Zobellia alginiliquefaciens: one gene and its partner. The protein of the gene in region 1 interacts with the protein of each later gene in a pairwise test. Links are inferred from orthologs where the notes say so. Each region holds a gene or a part of one and is shown on either strand. Other genes may lie near its edges. The genes, in order: P0077_RS10850 and ftsA.

Evidence for each region.
Region 2: the proteins of P0077_RS10850 (region 1) and ftsA interact in binary tests that used the Escherichia coli proteins (3 or more experiments, as listed by UniProt). The link is inferred for Zobellia alginiliquefaciens from one-to-one orthologs.

What each region holds. Positions count from the first base shown.
Region 1 is NZ_CP119758.1:2,567,994-2,585,890, reverse strand. What follows is about bases 6,479-9,390. They hold P0077_RS10850 (rod shape-determining protein), read left to right. Parts: upstream 6,479-7,376; coding sequence 7,377-8,405; downstream 8,406-9,390. Other genes in these bases: P0077_RS10840 (rod shape-determining protein MreD), read left to right, coding at 9,309-9,390; mreC (rod shape-determining protein MreC), read left to right, coding at 8,495-9,319; purH (bifunctional phosphoribosylaminoimidazolecarboxamide formyltransferase/IMP cyclohydrolase), read left to right, coding at 6,479-7,309. Also shown: groL (chaperonin GroEL), read left to right, coding at 1-41; P0077_RS10880 (heavy-metal-associated domain-containing protein), read right to left, coding at 475-831; P0077_RS10875 (TonB-dependent receptor), read right to left, coding at 856-3,165; P0077_RS10870 (HYC_CC_PP family protein), read right to left, coding at 3,338-3,751; P0077_RS10865 (hypothetical protein), read left to right, coding at 3,961-5,058; P0077_RS10860 (GAF domain-containing protein), read left to right, coding at 5,146-5,604; more of purH, read left to right, coding at 5,780-6,478; more of P0077_RS10840, read left to right, coding at 9,391-9,818; P0077_RS10835 (peptidoglycan D,D-transpeptidase FtsI family protein), read left to right, coding at 9,865-11,787; rod shape-determining protein RodA, read left to right, coding at 11,791-13,074; P0077_RS10825 (DNA/RNA non-specific endonuclease), read right to left, coding at 13,090-13,908; peptide-methionine (R)-S-oxide reductase MsrB, read left to right, coding at 14,028-14,489; peptide-methionine (S)-S-oxide reductase MsrA, read left to right, coding at 14,482-15,033; P0077_RS10810 (peptide methionine sulfoxide reductase), read left to right, coding at 15,033-15,287; P0077_RS10805 (peptide-methionine (S)-S-oxide reductase), read left to right, coding at 15,290-15,778; P0077_RS10800 (polysaccharide lyase family 7 protein), read left to right, coding at 16,041-17,378; P0077_RS10795 (carboxy terminal-processing peptidase), read right to left, coding at 17,539-17,897. UniProt on the Escherichia coli protein: Forms membrane-associated dynamic filaments that are essential for cell shape determination. Acts by regulating cell wall synthesis and cell elongation, and thus cell shape.
Region 2 is NZ_CP119758.1:3,091,872-3,100,094, forward strand. Bases 1-2,867 are described here. They hold ftsA (cell division protein FtsA), read left to right. Parts: upstream 1-695; coding sequence 696-2,039; downstream 2,040-2,867. Other genes in these bases: P0077_RS12975 (cell division protein FtsQ/DivIB), read left to right, coding at 1-692; ftsZ (cell division protein FtsZ), read left to right, coding at 2,075-2,867. Outside these bases: more of ftsZ, read left to right, coding at 2,868-4,042; P0077_RS12990 (GatB/YqeY domain-containing protein), read left to right, coding at 4,142-4,588; P0077_RS13000 (tRNA dihydrouridine synthase), read right to left, coding at 4,781-5,743; P0077_RS13005 (O-methyltransferase), read right to left, coding at 5,861-6,487; P0077_RS13010 (nuclear transport factor 2 family protein), read right to left, coding at 6,562-8,016; P0077_RS13015 (MBL fold metallo-hydrolase), read right to left, coding at 8,069-8,223. UniProt on the Escherichia coli protein: Essential cell division protein that assists in the assembly of the Z ring. May serve as the principal membrane anchor for the Z ring.

The DNA of each region.
Region 1 (17,897 bases):
CACCACCAATGGGTGGAGGCGGAATGCCAGGCATGATGTAGTGGCGAGACGACACAGGCAATTTTTAGCTTGTTTGCGGACATACATTATATTTAAAGCTGCTCTTGAAGTTTCAAGAGCAGCTTTTTTTTATGTACTTATATTAACAAAAAAACCACCTTCTTTATTTACAGAAGGTGGTTTCATGTCCAAATGGGAATGTCTATTCTATAGACAAACAACCCGACTACTTCTTACGAGGAGCAGCTTTTGGAGCAGCCTTTTTACCAGCTTTCGCTGCTAACGGCTTAGCAGATGTTTTACCTGCATTTTTTGCTTGTGCCATAATTAATTGCGTATTAAATAAAACTAATCTAAAGTAAATCACTTTTTGATTCGTGATATTTTCATTGGGAAAAAATTAACTAAAATAACAAAGCTTTTTTCCGCGTCATTAAAAAAATACACAATACGCTTAAAAACAGATGCTTACTTTTAGTGGTCAGCTCCGTCATCAGAATTATCTTCCCTATATCTACAGCATGGGTGCACACTTTCATACGCTTCCTCTGTAGCTTTCAATTCTTTGGTATCATGCCCTACTGCCACAAGAGCGGTTTTTATTTTCATGGGATCCGTTTTACGCTCGTCCATAATTACTGCTAATTGATGTGTTGGTATATCCCAGGATGCATACTTCACTCCTTTTACATTAAGTGCCGCCTCTTCTATCCGTTCTTTACACATGCCGCATTTCCCATTAACGTCAAATGTCATTTTTTTATTCTTATCCTGTGCAAAAATCACCACAGTAAACAAGCTCATTACTATTGATAAAATTGTAGTTTTCATTTGTCTTCTATTTAGTTATTATCATTAAATTTTAATTCTAAAGCCTCCATAAAACATACGCCCCATTATTGGCGCATATATTATAGTAGTATCAAAGTTAGGACCAAAAGGGTCATCTGCCCCTAAAACTGGATTATCTTGTTGTACATTGGATAAGTTCTCCCCTCCTACATATACCTCAAACGTATTGGAGAACACTTTTGTTATCTGGGCATTCATTTGGTCGTAGGGGGATGACGTAGCTGCTAATTGATATGCTATTGGGTTTGAACTTGTATCCGGCAATCTCTTTTCCCCAACCCTATGCAAAGTGTAATCAAATTTCCATTGAGAGCCATTATCTTTTGCTTTGGTCTGATACTCTAAATTAGCAAAAAATAGGTGCTGTGCCTGTAAAGGCTTTTGCAGACTTCCACTTTGATAATCCGTTGTTATATCATAATTTTTATAAGCTGTACGTATATTCAAGCGCGGTAAAAGCTCATAATTCACCTCTACCTGAAAACTCTTAGCCGTACTACTCCCCTCTAAATTATAGAATAAAACCTCTTGCGAATTTTCCCAATCCACAACTACTTGATTTTTAAAATCAGTAATGTAATAATCTACCGTAAAATCACCTTTTCGATTTAAAAAATTAAAACCTTGCAAAAAGCTAACCCCATAATTCCATGCATCTTCGGGATCCAAACCATACACATCTCCACCGGAATTCAAGATCTTAATTTCACGGCCAGAAGCAAATAACTGTTGATTCTCCGCAAAGATGTTAGCTGCTCTTTTTCCTCTTCCAAAAGAACCACGCAGACTTCCTTTTTCCCATGGTGTATACCGGATATGAAATCTAGGTGTAACGAATGTACCTAACCTATTATGATTATCTACTCTAAGACCGGCAGTAAGACTTACCTTTTCTAAATTCTCATAGCTATATTCAAAAAAAGCACCTACGGAACGATCCTCCCGGGAATAATCGGTTGCAGTCACCATTTCGTCGTAGCCATCATAGGCGAACGTCAACCCTGTTTTGAATTTGTTACGCGTATCGCCAATTATAGAATTAAAAAGCAAATTGGTATAAATGCTTTCATGATCAATATCATACGTTCTATAACCAAAATAAGAGTCCTGCTTATGCAAACTATAGGCTGTTTGAAAACCAAAGCTTTGAAATGGCAACTCAGGAAAAACGTAACCCAATTTCAAAGAAGTATCAAAACGACGTGTATTGATTTCACTGCCCCATACTTCGGCTTCGCTCAGTATAGGCAGTTCGGCTTCACCAGACGCAAGGGCTTCGGCTTGACTAAACATTCTCCGATTATTATCTACTCTGTCAGTATCGGGGTTAAAACCGACTTGCCCCACTTGCTTTTCATCATTCAAAAACCTCACATTAAAGAAGCTTACCCAACCTTTTTCTGCATCTTGGTACTGCCAACGATTCATTACATTAATCTGATCAGCCAAAGGGGCATCTAAGAATCCGTCTCCGTTATCATCCTCTTTTTGAGTTCTTTTATTTCCGTGTATATAAAGTCCCGTACTCCACTTTTCGGATAGTTTTTTATTGAAATGCGTATTCAACTCATACCTTCCGTTTTGATTCCCATATCCATTTATAAAAACGGAACTATCCGTCAACGGTTTTACCAATTCGGTATTTATCTGACCAGAAATACTTTCATAACCATTCACCACACTACCCGCACCCTTTGTAATCTGAATACTCTCAATCCAAGTACCCGGTGTAAATGTAAGCCCGTATGCCTGCGAAGCACCCCTAACCATAGGAATATTCTCTTGCGTAATCATCAAATACGGACTGGTCAAACCTAACATTTGTATTTGTTTCGTACCTGTTAGCCCATCCGAAAGATTTACATCAATAGCAGGATTGGTCTCAAAGCTCTCAGCCAAGTTGCAGCAGGCTGCTTTTAACAACTCCGCACTATTAACGGTGACCGTATTCTGTGGACTGAAATAGGTTTTTTGAATATTGTCCCGCTCTTGTTGAACCACAACTTCATCTAATTCATTAGAGGGTTTAAGCCCATGCTTAACAACCTTAGGAGTATTTACCGTTAAAGTATCAGACTCATACCCTACGTAGCTAATTATTAGCTTATTGTATTCTTTTTTATAAGGAATAGAAAATTTTCCGTCAATATTGGTTACAACCCCTATTTGGGAATCCATCCAATACACATTGGCACCAGCAAGCCCCAATGCATTGGCACCTCCTGCTTCCACAACCGTTCCTTCTACTTTTTCCTGAGAAAAAGCAAGCCACGGAAGTATGGTAAAAGCAAATGCTATTATTATTTTTTTCATCAATTTAATTATGATTTTCTAGTTTCAATTCATTTGTTTGCGCCCAGCCATTCATTAAAAATCAATGGAAAAGAGAAGTGATAGTTATGAATAGAGCCACATTACCAGTTAAACCGGCACGATTTTATCAATCAGAACCTGCGTAATGGTAAACCGTAAAAATTGAAGAAAATCAGATTAAAAAGACAGCATCCAGCAACTGGATATTCTTTATAATTTTAGGAGGATTGTAATGTACCTGTGGTACGTCTTTAGCTTCTACAGGCTCAAAGAGACCTTTAAAAGAATAAACAAATGCGACCAAAACCATCTGTTGATGCAGGTCAAAGTCATTAAAAGAAGGTTTAACATCATTCTGCCCTTCCATAGCGATCACCTCGCTATTACAGCAAGACATTTTACCTACGGTAGTATCTATTTTTTCATCCAAAGACATTGCCATACCACAATCCTGGGCATCGGAGAAAAATGCAACATCTACTAAATGCCCCATACAATAGTGCTTTTCTACTTTAAAGGAGGTAGTAGAAAACAAAAGTGCCACGGTCATTAGGCAAGCAAAAAAACGATGTAGCTTTTCTTTCATTAACACAAAATTACGAAATAAACGATTACTCAAGGTTTTAACCCCTGCCTTTAACTAAAGTTTAAAGTTTCATCTTCATTAAAATATAAATCATAAAATTATTGTTTTGAACAATATATACTATTTGGCACGTTTTAGAGTTAACGCATAACGGATTAAACTTACAGTACATCCGATTCACTAACCATTTTGAACTTAAAATTTTAGCAATGAAGAAAAATATTAGATCAGTAGTAAAATCAGGATTCGCAGTATTTGCTCTAGCCTTTATGGTATCTAGCTGTAGTAGTGACGAAGGTTCTGTTTTTGACACACCCATTGACACCGACCAGGACGACACCGATGATACGGACACCGAAACAGTAGCCACACTAATAATCAATGCTGAAGATGACTCAAACGATGTTTTGTTTGCAGAAGCATCTGGTGAAGTTGGCACTAGCGTACCGGGGCGTATTATCTACACCTCTCCAACAAACCAAAAGAGACTTTACATTACTCAGAATATTTCTGGCAGCGGCGAAATGCCATTTAACAACTTCAACATTGAAGGCAAAGATTTAACGAAGGCTCTTAAAGGTGATGGTTCCGTTGATTTAGATGGAGACACTCAGAAAGCTATTGATTTCACTTTTGACCTTCCTGTTCCGGATATTGACAACGGTGAGATTGTTTACCAATTCTGGACTACTACAGGAAAAGGAGATTTTAGAGACCCTACCAAAAGAATGGCTTTAGGTGTAGGTACTATTACTGTTACAGTTGGTAACGGAACCAACCCAGCAGCCGAGGTTCGCTCTTTTACAGACGTAAAATTATTTGCTCCTGACGTAAATGGCACAAGCGAAACTTTTTATTCCCTTTTAAATGATAAAGAGTACCTAGTATATGACCCAGAAAACACATTAGCACAAGCAGAATATAGAGCATTTTGGGATTTTGGATATTACTACGTAAACAACTCTGCCTTTTTTGCTTCGGCAGCTACCTACGACGACTCTTTTGGCTATCCTGTAAAAGGCCTACAAGCTGAAGATAATGAAGAAAACGCCGACACCGAAACGCTTAACAAAGCTTATTTTTCACTCTCTACGACTAACAGCACCACGTTTGACGGTATTACATTATCTAGCGAACTAGATTTTGTTGTAAAGTCCGATTTTCAAACATCAGGCGTATTGGCTGTCGGGGATATTCTTGAAATCGTAGATAACTACGGAAAAAAAGGACTTATAAAAATTACTGAAATCAATCCTGGTTTTAATAACGACGATTATATTGTATTTGATGTAAAAATACAGCCGTAACACATTTTCAAAATATTAAAAAGGGATGTCGTTAATTCGGCATCCCTTTTTTGTTTTCAAAAGCTTATTTTTGCACAAAAAATTAGCATGTTCAACGAATTAAGCACTCAAACCAAAGCCATACTTCATTCCACAGAAGTAGCCGTAGATGAACGTCTTCAAAAGCTTTGCGAATTATTAAAAGAGACTGTGCCACATTACGACTGGGTGGGATTCTATTTTAAAAACGGCAACAAGGAAGAACTAAAATTAGGCCCTTACGCTGGCGCACCTACGGACCACACCATCATACCATTCGGAAAAGGAATTTGTGGACAGGTAGCCGTGTCCAATCAAAATTTTGTAGTACCAGACGTACAGGCTCAGGACAACTATATAGCTTGCAGCATTACCGTAAAAGCCGAAATAGTGGTGCCTTTGTTCATTAATGGAAAAAATATAGGTCAGATTGACATCGACTCGAACACTCCAGACCCGTTTACTGAAGAAGACGAACGTTTTTTAGAGTTCGTAAACACTGAAGTGGCCAAAATTTACGTGTTATAATTCAGCTTAATTAGAATTTTCCGATTTTCTAATGTCGTTTATCGATGCCGCCCCGTGTTATTTGACACAAAACGGTTTAAAACTTTAGTAGTTTTGTTGATAACCTCGGCTATTTTTTCTTTCAAAAAAAGTACTTTTGCGTGTCTTTTTAACTTAGTAACTACATCTTATCAAAATGAGTATCAAAAAAGCTTCTTCTGCACTGATTTCCGTATTCCATAAAGATGGATTGGAACCTATCATCAAAAAATTTCAAGAACTCGGCATAACCATCTATTCTACGGGAGGTACCGAGAAATTCATTAAAGACCTTGGTGTAGATGTTGTGCCGGTGGAAGATGTTACCAGTTACCCTTCCATTTTAGGAGGAAGAGTTAAAACATTGCACCCTAAAGTTTTTGGTGGAATCTTAAACAGACAAGACAACGAAAGCGATGTTGCTCAGTTGGAAGAATTTGAAATTCCTCAATTAGATATCGTAATCGTAGATTTATATCCTTTTGAAAAAACTGTTGCCAGCGGAGCACCGGAACAAGATATTATAGAAAAAATTGACATAGGTGGCATTTCACTTATTCGTGCAGCGGCAAAGAATTTTAAAGATGTGCTGTGTGTTTCTTCAATGGAAGATTATTCAGACTTTTTAAATGTTATCTCAGAAGGAAATGGTAGCACTAGCCTGGAAGACCGCAAACGTTTTGCATCAAAAGCATTTAACGTTTCATCTCACTATGACACCGCTATTTTCAACTACTTCAACAAAGAACAACAAGAGCCTGCACTTAAAATAAGTGAAGGTAACGGACAGGTATTACGCTATGGTGAAAACCCGCACCAAAAAGGATTCTTTTTTGGCGATTTTGATGCTATGTTTGAAAAATTACATGGCAAGGAGCTTTCATATAACAATCTTCTAGATGTTGATGCAGCCGTTAACCTCATGAACGAATTTAAAAACGATGCACCTACTTTTGCAATTTTAAAGCACAACAATGCTTGTGGCCTAGCGCAACGTGAAACCATTCACCAAGCTTATGTAGACGCTTTGGCAGGAGATCCTGTTTCCGCTTTTGGTGGTATATTAATCAGTAACGTAGAAATTGACAAACCTACTGCAGAAGAAATTCACAATTTATTTTGTGAAGTTGTAATAGCTCCTAGCTATTCTGCCGAGGCCCTTGATATTTTGAAAGGTAAGAAGAACAGGATCATTCTTATACAAAATGAGGTATCCCTAGCGGAAACTTCAATAAGAACTTGTCTTAACGGTTATTTAGTTCAAGATAAGGACAACAGAACGGATGCTTTGGAAGATTTACAATATGCAACAAACAGCAAACCATCAGAGCAAGATTTAGAAGATTTAATTTTTGCTTCCAAGCTATGTAAGCACACAAAATCAAATACTATTGTTCTTGCTAAAAATAAACAATTATGTGCTAGCGGTACCGGACAGACCTCACGTGTAGACGCTTTAAACCAAGCGATTCACAAGGCAAAATCATTTAATTTTGACCTTGAAGGAGCCGTAATGGCGAGTGATGCGTTCTTTCCTTTTCCAGATTGTGTAGAGATAGCCAATAAAAGTGGCATTTCTAGCGTTATACAGCCGGGCGGGTCTATAAAAGACCAATTGAGTATCGATTATTGTAATGAAAACAATGTCTCTATGGTAATGACGGGCACTCGTCATTTCAAGCATTAATTTCATTACTTTTACCGATGAAACACACCCCTTATCAAGCTAGTAACATAACCAAACAAGATTAAAAATGGGATTTTTTGATTTCTTGACAGAGGAAATCGCCATCGATTTAGGTACGGCGAACACCCTTATCATTCATATGGACAAGGTAGTTGTAGACAGCCCGTCTATAGTTGCCAGAGACCGTATTTCAGGCAAGATTATTGCCGTTGGTAAAGAGGCCAACATGATGCAGGGTAAAACCCACGAAAACATTAAGACCATCCGTCCTCTAAAAGATGGGGTTATTGCAGATTTTGATGCATCTGAAAAGATGATCAATATGTTCATTAAAAACATCCCTGCTTTAAAAAAGAAATGGTTTCCACCAGCATTACGTATGGTTATCTGCATTCCCTCGGGAATTACCGAGGTAGAAATGCGCGCGGTTAAAGAATCTGCAGAACGTGTAAACGGTAAAGAAGTTTACCTAATTCATGAGCCAATGGCAGCAGCCATAGGTATTGGTCTTGACATCATGCAGCCAAAAGGTAACATGATCGTAGATATAGGAGGTGGTACTACAGAAATTGCGGTCATAGCTTTAGGTGGTATTGTTTGTGACAAATCTGTAAAGATTGCAGGTGATGTTTTCACCAATGACATTATTTATTACATGCGTACGCAACACAACCTTTATGTTGGAGAAGCAACCGCAGAGAATATAAAAATTGAAATAGGTTCGGCAACCGAAGATTTACAGACACCGCCAGATGAAAAATCGGTGCAAGGTCGTGATCTATTAACTGGTAAGCCAAAACAAGTTCAGATTTCGTATCGTGAAATTGCCAAGGCACTGGACAAGTCCATTCTTCGTGTAGAAGATGCGGTAATGGAGACCCTTTCACAAACTCCACCGGAACTGGCAGCTGATATTTACAATACCGGTATTTATTTAGCAGGTGGTGGTTCTATGTTGCGAGGATTGGACAGAAGGCTATCACAAAAGACGGATTTACCTGTTTACATTGCAGAAGACCCACTACGTGCCGTAGTAAGGGGTACAGGTATAGCACTTAAAAACTTAGAGCGCTACAAGAGTATCCTTATCAAATAAAACCTACAGATTTCGGGGCGATTTCAAAAGGTTTTAATTTTTATTTCCATTCGGAATTGCTTCACAGGTTTCACCAAATCTAATAGTGAATGCAGCAGATCATCAACTTTATCATACGATATAAGAATTTCCTTCTTTATGTCTTTTTGATGATTGTTTCTTTGGGATTTACGATTCAATCGCACTCGTATCACCAATCGCGTTTCTTTAATTCGTCCAATTGGTTAACGGGAAATATTTTGGATACTTCCAACGATATTTCCACCTACTTTGGCCTTGATAAAGAGAACGAAAAACTTATGCAAGAAAATGAATACTTGCGTAAACTATTGTTCAACAAACCAGAACAAATAGACAGTACCGCATTAGATTCCGTTCAACTAACCTATACCGTTTCAATAGGAAAGGTTATCAAAAACAGCTTTGCAGACCCCCGTAATTACATCACTATAAACAAGGGTGAAAAAGACAGCGTACACCCGGATATGGGCGTTATAACCAGCAAAGGTATTCTAGGTATTGTAGAAAACACTTCAAATAACTTTGCCACGGTGCAATCCATTTTGAACGATAAATCCAATATAAACGCCAAAATCAAAAACACAGACCACTTTGGATCTTTGGTATGGGATATGAAAAAGTACAATGTAGTGCAATTGGTAGACATCCCAAGATTGGTACCACTTACTATTGGAGATACTATTGTTACCGGTGGCATGAGCAGCATTTTTCCCGAAAACATTCCTATTGGTACAATTAGAAAGTTTGACCTTAATACTTCAAAAAGTTTTTACAATATAGATGTAGCTTTATTTAATGATATGACGAATATCAAAAACGTGTACATCATAAAGAATAATGATCGCGAAGAGATTTTGGAACTAGAAAAACAAACGGAGACAAATGGTCAGTAACTATTACTTCTTAAATGTTATTCGTTTTATACTGCTGGTTCTGGTACAAGTACTGGTATTCAATAAACTAAACTTTTTTGGGTTCATCAACCCCATGGTTTATATTCTGTTTTTATACTGGTACCCCATTAAAGAAAATAGGGCAGCCTTTATTGGGTTAGGATTTTTGCTTGGGGTAGCTATAGATTTTTTCTCCGATACAATGGCCATACATGCGGCATCTACAATTACAATTGCCTATATGAGACCTGCCATAATGCGATTTGTATTTGGCGTTAACTTTGAATTTCAAAGTTTTAAATTAAGTAACACCACTAGGGTACAACAAATTACATATTTGGCGTTATTAATTATAGTACATCACTTTGTTTTCTTTACCCTGGAAATTTTTAGTTTGGCTAATTTCCTATTAATTTTGAAGAAAGTATTGGCTACGGGCACCGCAACTCTTATTCTTTGCTTACTATTCGGTTCACTTTTTAGTGTTCGCAAAGAGTAAACAAGCGAAAAATTATAAACTTCTTTAATTAAAAATTTCATCTAAGATGAAAAAGCTGTTATTATCCTCCATCATCGTAATCATTGGTATTACGTTTCTCGGCAGACTTTCCTATCTGCAGATATTCAGCTTTTCCCCTGATCAGGTTTTAGAAGACCCTGCTATTAAAAGGGTTTATGATTATCCTGAACGCGGTTATATTTATGACAGAAACGGAGAACTTTTAGTAGGTAACGACCCTGCTTATGATGTTATGGTCATTCCTCGTGAAGTTCGTGCACTAGACACATTAGAACTTTGCGGATTACTTAAAATCGATAAAGAAAAGTTTAAAAAAGAATTACGAAAAGCAACCATATACTCCCCTCGGCTTCCTTCGGTTTTTGTACCTCAACTTTCTAAAGAGGATTATGCAAAGCTTCAGGAAAAAATGCGCCATTATAGCGGGTTTTATATCCAGAAACGTTCGCTTCGGTATTATGATACCAATAGCGCTGCCAATGTACTAGGGTATATTAGCGAGGTAAATGAAAGAGACTTAGCCAAGAACCCTTATTATGTTCAAGGTGAACTTACTGGCCGCACAGGTGTAGAAAAGGTATATGAAGATATTTTAAGAGGACGAAAAGGCGTTCAGTACATCCAAAAAGACCGTTTCAATAGAGATATTGGACCTTATAAAAATGGAACCTTAGACACTTTACCAGAGCAAGGTTTTGAAATCAATATTACCATTGACAAACATCTTCAGGAATATGGCGAAAAACTAATGCACGGTAAATGGGGAGGAATTGTAGCCATTGAACCTTCTTCCGGTGAAATATTATCTATGATTTCGGGTCCTACCTACGACCCGTCTCTTTTAGTGGGAAGAAAAAGGTCTGCCAATTACAGCAAACTACATTACGATTCCATTTCAAAACCAACATTTGACAGATCTATATCTTTTGAAAAAAGTCCGGGATCTCCTTTCAAAGCCATTAATGCATTAATTGCATTACAGGAAGGTGCTATTACACCCTCAACAACATTTACCTGTCACCATGGTTTTTTCATAGGAAGACATAGAAAAGGATGCCACTGCGGGGGCGGTGTTAGAACACTGAATAACGGGATATACAAATCTTGTAATGCCTATTTTGTAGGTGCGTATAAAAAATTATTTGAGCAATTCCCATCTAACAGTGCAGCTATGGATGCTTGGGAAAAACACGTTAGAAGTTTTGGATTAGGCTCGTACTTAGGTTCTGACCTTTATACAGGAAGACCTGGTAGTGTACCTAGTACCGCACTATATAACAAATGGTATGGAGAAGGAGACAAAAGATGGTCGGCCACCACAACATACTCCAATGCTATTGGACAGGGAGAAGTAAACGTCACTCCCATACAATTAGCTAATATGACGGCCGCAATTGCCAATAGAGGCTTTTTCTTTACTCCGCACGTTCTCAAAAAGATTGATGGAAAAGAAATAAGCATTCCTGATTTTGTTGAGCCCAAACATACCACAATAGACAAAAGGCATTTTGAACCCGTTGTTCAAGGAATGGCAGATGTATACCACCATGGAACGGCAAAACACATACAAATACCTGGAATAGAAATTGCCGGAAAAACGGGTACTGTAGAAAATTTTATTAAAATTGATAGTGTTAAAACACAGTTGACGGACAACTCGGTCTTCGTTGCTTTTGCTCCCGTTGATAATCCTAAGATTGCCATTGCCGTTTACATTCAAAACGGATATTATGGTTCTAGATATGCAGGCCATATCGCATCATTGATGATAGAGAAATATTTAAAAGGCGAAATTACCCGAAAGGACCTTGAAAAAAGAATGCTAGAAAGAACTCTGGAAAGTGAATACGCTAAGCCTTACAGCGGTAAAGAATTCAAAATAAACGAATACGATTGGAGCAAACACTCAATAAAGTATCAAGAGAAAATCTCCCAATCAGAACAATAGCTTATGGCCGGTAAAAGTGTCCTCAAACGTATTGATTGGCTTTCTGTTTTATTTTATGTACTCCTATTGACAATTGGGTGGGTAAACATTTACTCCAGTACCTTTTCTGAAAGCGATTCTTCCATATTCGACTTTGGGACGCTTCATGGTAAACAGCTTTTCTTTATCCTTACCAGCTTTGCATCTATTGTAATTCTATTGGCCCTAGAAGCCAACTTTTATGAGCGTTTCTCCAGTGTACTCTACATCATATCTATGGTTCTGCTACTGGGTTTGTTCGTTTTTGGTAAAACCATTGCTGGCGCAACTTCTTGGTATGACTTAGGGTTCTTTAACTTACAGCCCTCTGAGCTTGCTAAAGTAGCTACGGCCCTTGCCTTGGCCAAATACCTTAGTGATATACAAACAGATATTAAACGGAATAAGGATCAGTTGTACGCGTTCCTTATCATTTTAATCCCGGCAATATTAATTATACCTCAGCCTGACCCTGGTAGTGCATTGGTTTTTTTCTCATTAAGCTTTGTTATTTTTAGAGAAGGACTACCTATCTATTATTTGGGGATTGCTTTTTTTGCCATACTTATTTTTGTGACCACATTAATGTTCGGAACCATTTGGATTACAATTGGCATCGCACTTATATTGATTCTGTTCTTCCTATTAAAAAAGAAGAAATTTAAGGTTCCGGTAATTCCAACCGTAATAGCAGTTGTTCTCACACTTCTATTCTCTCTGTCAGTAGATTTTGTTTTCAACAATGTTTTTGAACAACGCCACCGTGATCGTTTCAGTCTTTGGTTGCGTTTAGAGAAAGACCCCGCAAAATTAGAGCAAATTCGAAAGACCATTGGCTACAACACCTACCAATCCGAAAAAGCAATTGAATCTGGCGGTTTCTTTGGAAAAGGCTTTTTAGAAGGCACACGAACCAAAGGAGATTTTGTACCTGAACAACATACAGACTACATCTTTAGTACAGTGGGCGAAGAATGGGGCTTTTTAGGTACAGCAACGGTAGTCTTACTTTTTACTTTTTTGCTATTACGTCTGGTTTATCTCTCTGAACGCCAAAAAACCGGGTTTGCGCGTATGTATGGCTATGGTGTAATTTCAATTCTCTTGGTGCACTACTTTATAAACATTGGAATGGTTATTGGCGTATTGCCCACAATTGGTATTCCCCTACCCTTCTTTAGCTATGGTGGATCCGGACTCTTATTTTTCACCGCTCTATTGTTCGTTTTCTTAAAGCTTGATGCAAACCGTTTAAAAGAAGGTATTTAAAAGATACGATTCCCTTTAAAACTTAAACTTCCAACTAGCGGTCTCAACTTTGGCTTCCAACTGATCTTGTTGTTGTTTGGGGAGATTTTGAAAAAAGTCGATGCCCGTACGTTTTTCAACCTCATCCACGGATACCGCAAATTCTTTTAGGGAGGCTGAACTTTGCTTTCCTTCCATCAAAAAAGCTATAATCTTTAAATTATTGCTGTTACCGCGTGCAACTATTTTGTAATAATATCGGGGCACATCAACATCTTCTTGCCCTATTTCATCCAAACCTTCTTCTAATACGCCCGCAGTAACCACAAAAAGTTCTCCGTGCTGCTTGGCCCAAATACGAACTTGCATCTCTAATTCATTCCAAATACCAGCATTAAATTCTCGGTCTTGTGGGCTTATATTACTTGTATAAAAAGTCTCGTTATATGCTTGTTCGGTAAACCTCCTATCTCCCGCAGGACACAAATGCCCTCTATCATAACCAGACCCTTTATAATTTCGCCAGTCGGCAGATTTTGTTCGCACCTTTGGATCTTCAATAAAATAAGGTCGTTTACGGTCATCATTGGTCAAATGTTCTTTTTTCAACGTATAAGCTACCCACTCCGCCTGCTCAAAAGGTTCGTTATAAGACAGCATATAATGACTGTGTTCAACAATATCTCCCGTAGTGGAACCTGGTATTAAATTACTCGCTACGGAAGTTGTTGGTCCGTTCTCTTTTTGTTGAGAATAGGTATCAGGTGTATAGAAATTCTCAAATAGCCAAAAACCAGCTATACAGGCCAACATTAATACAGAATATATAAGTTTATTTTTGGAGGTCTTATTCATTTGTCAAATGTAAGTAAAAGCTAAAAATTTCGACAAATAAGCACATTTCATATAGTGCAAAGTGTTTATTTTGTATTATCTAGTTTATGTAACAATTAGTCAAAATAGAAAGGAAAGTTATGCTGACGTGGAAAGATGTAATTAGTTTTAGTGTAAACGGAAATCCGGAACCAGATAGAAGAGTAGAGAAGACCGAAGCCGAATGGCGTGAGATTCTCTCCCCGGAACAATTCAGAATTACCCGAAAAAAAGGTACGGAGCAAGCGCATACTGGTGCTCTATGCAGTGCCCATGACGCAGGAAAATATAATTGTGTTTGTTGTGATACACCTTTATTTGATTCAACCATTAAATTTGAATCAGGGACAGGTTGGCCAAGTTTTACACAACCCATAGAAGAAAATGCCATTAAATATGAGAAAGATTCTTCTTTTGGTATGATTCGGGTAGAGGTTATGTGCAATACTTGCGACGCCCATTTAGGACATATTTTCCCTGATGGCCCAGAACCAAGTGGCCTTCGCTACTGTATCAATTCAGAATCAGTGCAACTACAAAAAGAAAGCATTACCAATGAATAATAAAAATTTAGAAACAGCTACCCTAGGCGGCGGATGTTTTTGGTGTATAGAAGCCGTTTTACAAGAACTAAAAGGAATTGAAAAATTGGTTTCCGGTTATACCGGTGGCACAGCTCCTGGCAAACCTACGTACAGAGAGGTATGCTCTGGCCTTACCGGTCATGCGGAAGTAGTACAGGTAACTTTTGACCCCGCTATAATTTCTTATCAAGATTTACTAATAGTGTTTATGACCAGTCATGATCCAAGTTCTCTTAACCGCCAAGGCGGTGATGTGGGCACACAATACCGTTCCGTAATCTACTACCATAACGACGAACAAAAAACAGTTGCAGAAGCTGTAATTAAAGAATTAGCTTCTTATTTTGAAGATCCAATCGTTACTGAATTAAGCCCTCTACCTGTTTTTCATGAGGCAGAGGAATATCATCAAGATTATTACCGGAACAATACCACACAAGGGTACTGTAGCGCTGTAATAACTCCAAAATTGGCTAAACTTAGAAAAATGCACGCCGATAAAATAAAAGGTGTTTCAGCTTAATGACTACGTTATTACAACGTATTAGAAAATTACCGGTGGGCTATTGCCAAGTTGTCTACAATGAGAAAAGATACGGGGTGACCCGATCAGATTTCAATAATGGCAATAGCCACAAGGTTTACGCAGAGGAACTGGGCGGAAATGATTTCATAAGCCTCAATTATTATGTTACCTCCACATTAGAAAATCTAAAACCTTGTGAAATGCCCCTTAAAAAAGTGGAGAATTTCCTAAACGGATTTCAATTTGCCTGATTATGTCACTACATAAAATAGCTTTAGGCGGTGGTTGTCATTGGTGCACTGAAGCCGTTTTTCAATCCCTACAGGGCGTAACCAAGGTTGAGCAAGGTTTTGTTGCATCGACCGGAAATGACAGTAACTTCTCTGAAGCGGTAATCGTTCACTTCAGCCCCAATATCATTAGTTTAAAGACGCTAATAGAGGTGCACCTTCACACGCACAAAAGTACGTCTAACCATAGCATGCGCAGTAAATACCGTTCTGCAATCTATACCTTCTCAACAGAACATGTAGTGGAGTCAGAAGCTATTTTAAACGAACTACAAGCTACTTTTGGTGACACTTTGATTACCAAAATACTTCCCTTCATCGCTTTTAAACCTTCTGAAATACAGTTTAAAAATTACTATTACAGTAATCCTGAAAAGCCTTTCTGCACCACTTATATCTCTCCAAAATTACAATTACTCAAAACTCAGTTCACATCATTTTCTAAGCATTAGAATCATATAAAAAATACGCTCGCTTTTAGCTGCAATTTTAAATTCGAATTTTCTAAAGCTACAATAGAGACAAACATCAATAAAAGTCAGGGTTAGACTTATTTCACCCTATTATCAACCCCTCAATATGAGATATAATTCTTTAGTATTTTATCGATTTTTCCTTCAAATATTTTGACTTTGATAATTTAATAACTAACATTACACCAATTGGTTAACCAAAGTGGATAACCAATACCCCTAAATTAAACATTGAACTATTATGAAAAAAAATGAACGAATGACCGTCATTTCGGTCACAAAAAACTTTCTATCGAAACTTTTACCGGTCATCCTCATGGCTCTGTGCATTATTAGTTGCTCGGATGAACAGGTAAACGACGATGAAGAACAAATCCTTACTAGGCTATCGGCAAATTCTACAGCTATTGGGGTATCTTCAGTTTCTGCAAGTACTTCGCAATCACCAAACCTACCAAGTAACACCTTGGACGGGTCTACCTCAACCCGTTGGTCAGGCCTTGGTGACGGCGCTTCAATTACTTACGATCTTGGTAATTCTGCAAACATTGATTATGTAAAAATCGCCTTTTACAAAGGTGACACCAGAAAAACCAAATTCGAAGTTTGGGTAGGCAATTCAACTTCCAACCTAACCCAAATCAAATCAAAAACTAGTGCCGGTACCTCTACGGATTTTGAGGTATTTGATTTACCTAATTCTACCGCCAGATACATACAGGTGGTTGGCAAAGGTTACGTTCTGAACAGTGGGGGAAGCACTACCTTCTGGAACAGCATTACCAAATTTGAAGCATGGGGTTCTGGGGGCTCAGTTGTACCACCTACTGGTAACGATTACCCTACTGCAGTTTTAGGAATTAGTGAAAACACCTGGAAAATCAACAGTTTTACAGGAAACCCCGGCTCCTCTGCCACGTACTATGATGATATTACCGATGCTAGCGGCATATCATATAATACGTATGCTGATGACAACTACTTTTACACCGATGGCGAATGGGTCTTTTTTAAATGTTATAGAGGATTAGGAGGTTCTGCAAATTCTCAAAACCCTAGGGTAGAGCTACGGGAAATGGACAATGGCAACTTAGCCAGTTGGACAGGTGATAGCGGTACCCACACGATGGAGTGGACGGTACAAGTGAACCAACTTCCGCAAGATACGGACGGTGATGGAGGCGTACTTTGTTTTGGACAAATTCACGGCCCAAGTGTTAATTCCGACGGTGTTGAAGTAGATGACGTTGTAAGGGTTCAGTTTATTGGCGACGAGAACCAATCTTCGGGCTCTGTTAGCTTAAAAATAAGCGGTTACGTTACCGAAGAGCAAGGAGGAAGCCAAACGTTTAGTGGCTACAGCCTTGATACGACCTATAATTGCAAACTTGTTTACTCCGGTGGTTATGTTGAACTTTTCATGAATGGCTCTAGCGTGTTCAGAAAAAAAATGGAAGTTGACGATCTGTCAGAAAATTATTTTAAAGCGGGTAATTACTTACAGTCCGTTAAAGGAGCTAGCTATACCGGATCTTACGGTTTAGTGCGTATCAAAAACCTAAGCGTTACACACAACTAAAATACAAGTCAATTTATTTACTAGGGAGACGGCTGAATAAACGGCCGTCTCCTTTTTATTTTACCTTATATTTTACATCAATACCTAACTACCTCACTATTTCAAAAAAAAGCCCTGACGTTAATGCGTCAGGGCTTATTCCTACTAAAAATTTATTGTTTTATCCTTTTACAGCGGCTATTTTAGAATGCTCAATTTTATTGTTCTTCAGGTCTTCAAGCACGTTTACCGCTTCTTCTACATACACGTCTTTGACCAAGGCCTTGTGCCATCTGTCACGTTTTTCCCGCAATACGGAATCTTTGGTAAACAACTCTTCTTCATACTTCAATGAACCGAAAGATAATTTAGAGTCATATTCTCCTATTACCTTAAAGTAATCGGATTTTTTCTTGTGTTCTTTTTCATCGGCACGGTAAGCATCGTAGTTTAATGAAATTTCCATTTCATCACTTTCAGATTTCAACCATTTGGCATTTTCCTCTATTAATTTAATCTGAGGATTATTTGCCATTCGTT
Region 2 (8,223 bases), 520 kb from region 1 along the record:
TATTGGCTCTAATCGTTGTAATAACAGGGCTTTTTGCATTTTCTAATCAAAGAAGAGCTCAGAAAAATGTTAAGGGCATTGCTATAGAATTTGTAGAAAATCAGAATTTATTCATTACGGAAGGCGCGGTTAATAAATTGTTAATACAAAAATTCGGCAGCCTTGAAAACGTGCCCAAAGAAAAATTAGCTTTGAATAACATGGAGAAGGTCATTGAGGCCAACAAAATGGTAAAAAGTGCCCAAGTTTTTCTTACTGTAAACGGTAAATTAGCGTCGAAAGTTGTTCAGCGCACTCCAATCGGACGTATAGAAGGGGATTCAAAATTTTATCTTGACGAGGACGGAAAACAGATGCCTTTGTCAAATAGTTATTCAGCACGCGTACCTATAATTACGGGTCAAATAACGGACAATGGTCTAGCGGATGTCTATGAAATTTTGAATTATATCAATACGGACGAGTTTTTAAAGAAAAACATCATAGGGTTACATATCGAAAATGAAGAGAAGTACCAGCTTCGTTTTCGAACCGAAGAGTTTGTTGTCAATTTGGGAGATGTAGAGCAATTGAAAGAAAAGTTTAGCAATTTCAAGGCATTTTACGCCAAAGCAAATAAAGACAAAACTCTGCAACACTATGATGTTGTTAGTTTAGAGTTTGACAATCAAGTAGTGTGCACCAAAATTTAAGTTATGGAAGTAGGTAATTATTCGGTAGGATTGGACATTGGAACAACCAAAATCGTAGCCATAATCGGTAAGAAAAACGAGTACGGTAAGATTGAGGTTTTAGGCATCGGTAAATCTAAAAGTTTAGGGGTGCACCGTGGTGTTGTAAATAACATTACGCAAACCATACAGTCCATACAACAAGCGGTAGAAGAAGCTGAACTTAATTCAGGTTTGAAAATCGGTTCTGTCGTTGTGGGTATTGCTGGGCAGCACATAAGAAGTCTGCACCATAGCGATTATATCACCAGAGCGGATTCTGAAGAAGTTATCAATGATGACGATTTGGATAAGCTGTGTAATCAAGTGTACAAATTGGTGATGCTTCCAGGTGAAGAGATCATTCACGTACTTCCACAGGAATACAAAGTAGATGGGCAAGCCGAAATTAAGGAGCCGATCGGTATGTACGGTGGTCGTTTGGAAGCTAATTTTCATGTGGTTGTTGGGCAGGTCTCTTCAATCAAAAATGTAGGTAGGTGTATTAAAAGCGCCGGTCTGGATTTAGGTAATATAACATTGGAACCTTTGGCTTCTTCTGATGCGGTTTTGAGCAAGGAAGAAAAAGAGGCAGGTGTGGCATTGATAGACATAGGCGGTGGTACGACCGATTTGGCCATTTTTAAAGATGGTATCATAAGGCACACGGCAGTAATTCCTTTTGGTGGTGGAGTTATTACCGAAGACATTAAGGAAGGATGTTCTATTATTGAAAAGCAGGCAGAACTTTTAAAGGTAAGGTTCGGTTCTGCTTGGCCAGGAGAAAATAAGGATAATGAAATAGTTTCTATACCCGGTTTACGAGGTAGGGAGCCAAAAGAGATTACCCTTAAAAACCTATCAAAAATAATTCATGCACGTGTGGTTGAAATCGTAGAGCAAGTCTATACGGAAATCAAGAATTACGGACATGATGAACAAAAAAAGAAACTGATTGCAGGTATTGTACTTACAGGTGGTGGAAGCCAGTTGAAGCACTTAAAGCAATTAGTGGAATACATTACGGGTATGGATACACGTATTGGGTACCCTAATGAACATTTGGCGGGCGATTCAGATGCCGAAATCGCCAGTCCTTTATATGCTACGGCAGTGGGTCTATTGATGAATGCGGTAGCAAATGAAAAGAAAGGTAAAGTTGTTGAAGTTAAAGAAGAGCCTGTAGACGAGGGAGAACTTGTTATGGCAGGGCATGAAGAAGAGGAACATCAGCAACAACAGGCCACGGCAAAAGTTCAAAAAGAACGCAAAACGGTGTTTGACAAATGGTCCGAAAAGTTGAAAGACTTTTTAGATAATGCCGAGTAAAGTATGACACACATTAACCAGTAATAAAATACACTATGAACAACAACACGGAATTTGATGGAATATCCTTTGATCTTCCAAAGAATCAAAGCAATGTAATTAAAGTAATCGGCGTAGGAGGCGGTGGTAGCAACGCAATCAACCACATGTTTCAATCCGGAATCAACGGAGTGGATTTTGTAATATGTAATACAGATTCACAAGCATTGAACAATAGTTCTGTGCCTACAAAAATACAATTAGGGGTTTCATTAACAGAAGGATTGGGTGCTGGTGCCAACCCTGAGGTAGGTGAACAGGCCGCTTTGGAGAGTATGGAGGAGATCAAACAGATGTTGGCCACTACTACCAAAATGATATTTATTACCGCTGGTATGGGTGGTGGTACCGGTACTGGTGCTGCTCCTGTTATCGCAAAACAAGCAAAAGAATTGGACGTGCTTACCGTGGGCATTGTTACCATGCCTTTTGAGTTTGAAGGTAAAATGCGTTGCGAGCAAGCGCGTATAGGTATTGAAAAATTACGTGCTAATGTAGATTCATTAATTGTTATAAATAACAACAAGCTTCGTGAAGTATATGGTAACCTAGGCTTTAAAGCAGGTTTCTCTAAAGCGGATGAAGTTTTATCTACCGCAGCTAGAGGTATTGCGGAAGTAATTACACACCACTATACTCAGAATATTGACCTTAGAGATGCTAAAACAGTACTTTCTAATAGCGGTACGGCCATAATGGGTTCTGCGCAGGCAACAGGTTCGGCAAGAGCACATGAAGCTATTACAAAGGCATTGGATTCTCCATTGTTGAACGATAATAAGATTAGTGGAGCTAAGAACGTTCTATTACTTATCGTTTCCGGTTCTCAAGAAATTACTATTGATGAGATAGGTGAGATCAATGATTATATTCAAGTGGAAGCAGGTCATGGAGCCAACATCATTATGGGTGTAGGTGAAGACGAGGATTTAGGCGAAGCTATTGCCGTAACAATTATTGCTACGGGTTTTGATGTTGACCAACAAGATGAGATCGTAAATACCGAGACAAAAAAAATCATACATACGTTGGAAGATGAGCAACGCGCTCAGCATGATTTAATGGCAAGGAAAAATGTAGTTCATCAATTGCCAATTGAAAAAGTAAAGGAAGAACCACCGGTAATTAAACACACCCTTGAGGAAGATGTGCAAGAAGAGCCGGGTATGGATTTAATCGAGACCACCAGCTATATCAAAAACTTCAATGTATTTTACGAAGAAGTAATAGAAGAAGTAGCTAAGGTGAGTACCTCAGAAGACGATTTTGTAATCGTAAATGCACAAGATGCCATTAATGATATAGAGGTTGTTGATCCTATGACCGTGTCCTATGACGCGTTAAAAGAGGAGCAAATTACCATGAGTTTTGATATGCCTTTTGCTAAGAAGGAAGAAGTTGAAGAAGAGCAAGACAACGTAATTACTTTTAGTCTGGACGAGGACGTTAAGGATATTGATGTTACGAATCCCGTTGAGGTTGTTCCCGTTATGGAATATAATGAAGAAGGTGAGAAACGGTATAGCCTTGATGATTATATGGAAGTTGAGGATGAGCTGACAAATGCTAAGCCTGCTCCAAAACCGAATCCGGCTCCAAAACCACAACCGAAACCACAGCCTATGGCTAGGGAAGAACCTAAAATGGAAGTGAAGCGTGTTGAAGTTCCACAAAATGATGCACCTACGGAGATAGACCCTATGAACAGTCCTATAGACGAACTGTTAAAGGAAAGAGCGGACGAGAGAAGAAGAAAATTAAAAGACTTTAACTATAAATTTCAGAATAGCGTAAGCAGCATTGACGAAATTGAAAAGGAACCCGCTTACAAGCGTCAAGGTATTGATTTAAGTGATGCCAGAAGAGAAGAAAGCAAGGTTTCAAGAACTACGTTAGGAGAGGATAGTAACGACGAAATCAGGTTGCGTTCCAACAATTCTTTTCTACACGATAATGTAGATTAAAGATTTTAAAGTAAACTTAACTAACTCAAGTTTAAACCCGAAAAAATTAATTTTTTTTCGGGTTTATTTTTTATCTTCGCAGTCCTAAATAAAAAAGGCATGGGCTTACAACAAAAGGTAATGGAGCAGATGAAAGCGGCAATGAAAGCAAAGGATACGGTTGCTTTGGAATCGCTTCGCGCCATTAAATCTGCCCTGCTTATGGCACAGACTAGTGGAACGGATGAAGAATTGACCGAAGATGATGAGATTCAACTGGTTCAGAAGCTTGTAAAGCAACGTAAAGACAGTGCTACCATATTTAAAGATCAAGGTAGAGAAGATCTTGCGGAGCCAGAATTGGCTCAGATAGCAGTTCTTGAACAGTTTTTACCGGAACAGCTTACAGAAGAAGAAATAGAAAAAGTAGTCGTACAGACTATAGATGCTACTGGAGCATCAGGAATGAAAGATATGGGCAAGGTTATGGGTGTGGTATCCAAAGAATTGGCCGGACAAGCAGATGGGAAAACCATTTCTGCCATAGTAAAGAAAAAGTTAGCATAAAATTGGCCTCGTGGCGCAACTGAATAGCGCATCAGATTTCGGCTCTGAGGGTTGCAGGTTTGAATCCTGCCGGGGTCACAATTTTATCCAAAGCTCTTTAAACATTAGGTTTAGAGAGCTTTTTCTTTTTTAAGGAGTGTGCCGGTTTAGAATAGGGTAAGTTGGCACTTAAATAAAATACTTGAATGTACTTTATCTAGTAACATTGCGTTTCTGAGCCGCCATAATTTCACCAACAGCTTGACGGTATTTCATTGGGTTCCCTGCTTTCTTAATGGCTTTGTATACTTTCTGGGGGTTATGTGTAGACTGGGAGAAAAACTCCCAAAACCCGAGCATCTTCATTTTTATTGGTGTGGGGCCAGAGAGTACGGCATCATACTGCTGATATATCGTATCGTGAAACTCCCTAAAAATATCCCATCGTTTCACAGGGTATTCTGTGGTATCGGCTTTTATCATACTCGGTAAAAATGGGTCGGCTATAAGACCACGGCCAATCATAAAGTGCTCAATGGAAGGAAAACGTTCGCGCATAGCTTTAAACTGCGCTACTGTAGTTATATCGCCGTTATAGTATAAGGTATGTTTGGCCACATCTATACACTTCTGAAAAGCCTCTAGATCAACACCTCCTTTGTATAATTGCTTTCCCAAACGTGCATGAATGGCAATATTTTTAAGCGGGTACTTGTCAAGTATGGCAAAAGCATCTAATATTTCCGAGCTATTCTCATACCCCAAACGCATTTTCATAGAAATGGTAACATTGGTTTCGCTATGGGCGCGGTCTAAAATGTGGTCTATTTTTTCGGCGTTGCATATAAGCCCAGAGCCCATTCCGCTATTGGTGACCATCGGGTAGGGGCAGCCTAAGTTCCAGTTCAGTTCTTTATACCCTAAAGACTGAATGTACTTAATGACAAATAAAAAATGCTCAACGTCCGCTGTCATTACCTGTGGTATAAGCTCTAAGTTGGTATTCACCTCAGGATTCAGATCACGTTGGTAGGAGCCCTTTATGATCATCTTTCTATTAAACCGGATATATGGTGCATAATAGGTGTCTATCCCTCCAAAGAATTTTTGTTGGGCATTACGAAAAGTGGCATCTGTAAAGCCTTGTAAAGGAGAGGATAATAGGGTATAGGACATGAATAGGTTTTAAAGCGATAAAGATAATGCAATATCACCTTAGTCTAGTCGTCTAAATGGTCCCCGATGATGACTTAATATCAATTTTAAAAAGCATTGCTTAGCTAAGGCTGGCCACTACTTCCTAGTAATTAAAACTACTTTACCTTGGTATTTATTTTGAAACTGATAGTGACTGTCTTTGCTGATCTCTTTTAAAAAATCCTGGGATTCCGCCATGTCTGCATTATCCACATAAATTAAGGTTTTGCTGTGGAAGTTAGGTTCTAGCATCTGGAACAAGGGGAGGTATAAATTTTTCCAGCCATCTAAAAATAGTAAGTCTATCTTTTGGTTGTGGTTTTCTAAGGTTTCTAGGGCATTACCAACTCTAACTTCAATTAGGTTATCTACACCTGCATTTCTGAAATTTTCAATTGCTCTTTGTGCTTTCGATTCAATCAGTTCAGTGGTAATTATTTTACCCTCATTTTCTATGACACCATGTGCCAAAAACAATGTAGATATACCAAAAGAAGTTCCAAACTCTATTACGTTCTTTATCCTATTCTCTTTTATGATTTCAATTAACTCTTCTCCTTGTCGTTTAGTTATTGAGAGGTAGACATCTTTAAAATCTACGGGCTGCATAGGTCTGAAAATGTTCTTCGCAAAACTTTTCATTAATCTCCTCTGGTCGTTCTTGGCGTCTGTATAAAGTTCATCTAAAGTGATTTTTATTTGTTTCTGTTGTGCTGTAATCATATTACGTAGGTATTAAAAAAAGGAACAGCAATAGTATTGCTATTCCTTTTTGGGTTAATCAATAGTATCTTTTATTAAAATTTACCATTATCATTTTTCCATTCAGCTGCTGGTGGAATGGGGGCGATAACATCCCAATGTTCCACAATAAGTCCGTTTTCTAGTCTGAATAAATCATAATATGCTGTAGGATCTCCTTTGCCAAATTTACCTTCGCTAACGCTTAGCACAAAGTTTCCTTGGCCCAATACCATATGTAAAGTATCGTACTCCATAACCCATCCATTTTCAGCAAATGATTTCATTGCAGCTCCAAAACCATCCAAACCATCCGCTACAGCGGGATTGTGCTGAATATATTCTTTAGGGTTAATATAGGTAGCTACTTGATCCATCTGATGATCGAGTAATACGTTCTGAATGAACCCTCTTACCACAGCTTTGTTGGCTTCCGTTTTATCTAAATCCGAGAGTGCTGTAGCTCCATCAAATTGAGTTCTACCGCTAGGATTGAGTTTTTGTACTGGTAATAAATTATCCCAATGTTCTACAATTAGGTCATCTTCAAAACGAAAAATATCGAACCCTGCTTTTGGGCCGAAAAAGTCATACTTGGTCTGTGTAAAAACGTAATTATCATCTTGAAAAGCACGTTTAATATCCGCTTTAAAACCACCTTTAGGTGCATTTTGCATTAGAGCGCCAAACCCTTGCAAACCATCTGCAACCCCTAAGTTATGCTGAATGTATTTATTTGGGTTTATATAGGATATAGGTGTTTGGTCTCCCGTATTAAAGCTGTTCAGCAAGGCAACTACTTTATCTTTCTTGGTTAATTCTACGTTTTTTAAAGATTGTAATGACTGGTATCGGATCATATCTATACTGGATTGATCCATCATTCCCATAAAACTTTTGGCTATAGGGGCATTCATGAAATCAACTAGTACGGCATCAGAGTTTTTCTTTGAATCCCAGTATACTACCACTACTTGCTCTCCAACCTCGTTGGAGCCCGTAATACGTTGTAAAAAACCTTTTTGCTTGTTGGTAAACCCTGTTTCTACTTTTTTGTTTATTTTGTTGAAAGCGGTTATGTCGGTTTCTTTATTTGTGTTAAAAGTCATAACTTCTGTAAACGTGCTGTTATGGGCCGTAAACTCATCCGAAATTGTAAAACGAGACATTTTCATTGTAGAACCTTCTATCATTCCTGCATATGTGGCAACAGAGGGGTCTTTCATAAATTTATCCATAGAAGCTTTGGCATCTGTAAGCGATTTCCAGTATACGATTACTACATATTTACCATTCTCGTCAACACCACTTTGGCGTCTAATAAATCCTGGTTGTTCACTGGTGAAATTGTTTTGAACTTCAGCATCTAACTTGTTGAATTCTTGTTCGCTTGCCGTAGTTTTTAGGTTAAAACTGGTGACCTCTAACACGGTGTCCATTCTTTTTTGTTCACTTTTGAAACTAGAAAAGAGGAAACCTATAAATGCGAGTACTACTAACTTAATTTTCATAATTATTGTGTTTAGTTATTCATTATTAAAATGGGGGAACTTTAATAAAAAATTAAAACCAATCTGCGCCTGGGTCTCCGGGAAAGAATGCATCTGGAAGAGATAGAAGAAGACCTCCTTCTTTATAGGTAGGGTAAAGGACCTGAAGCTCATCAATAACCTGCTGATGTGTGGTAGCAGTTTCTCCTCCGGTTATTGTTTGGGTGC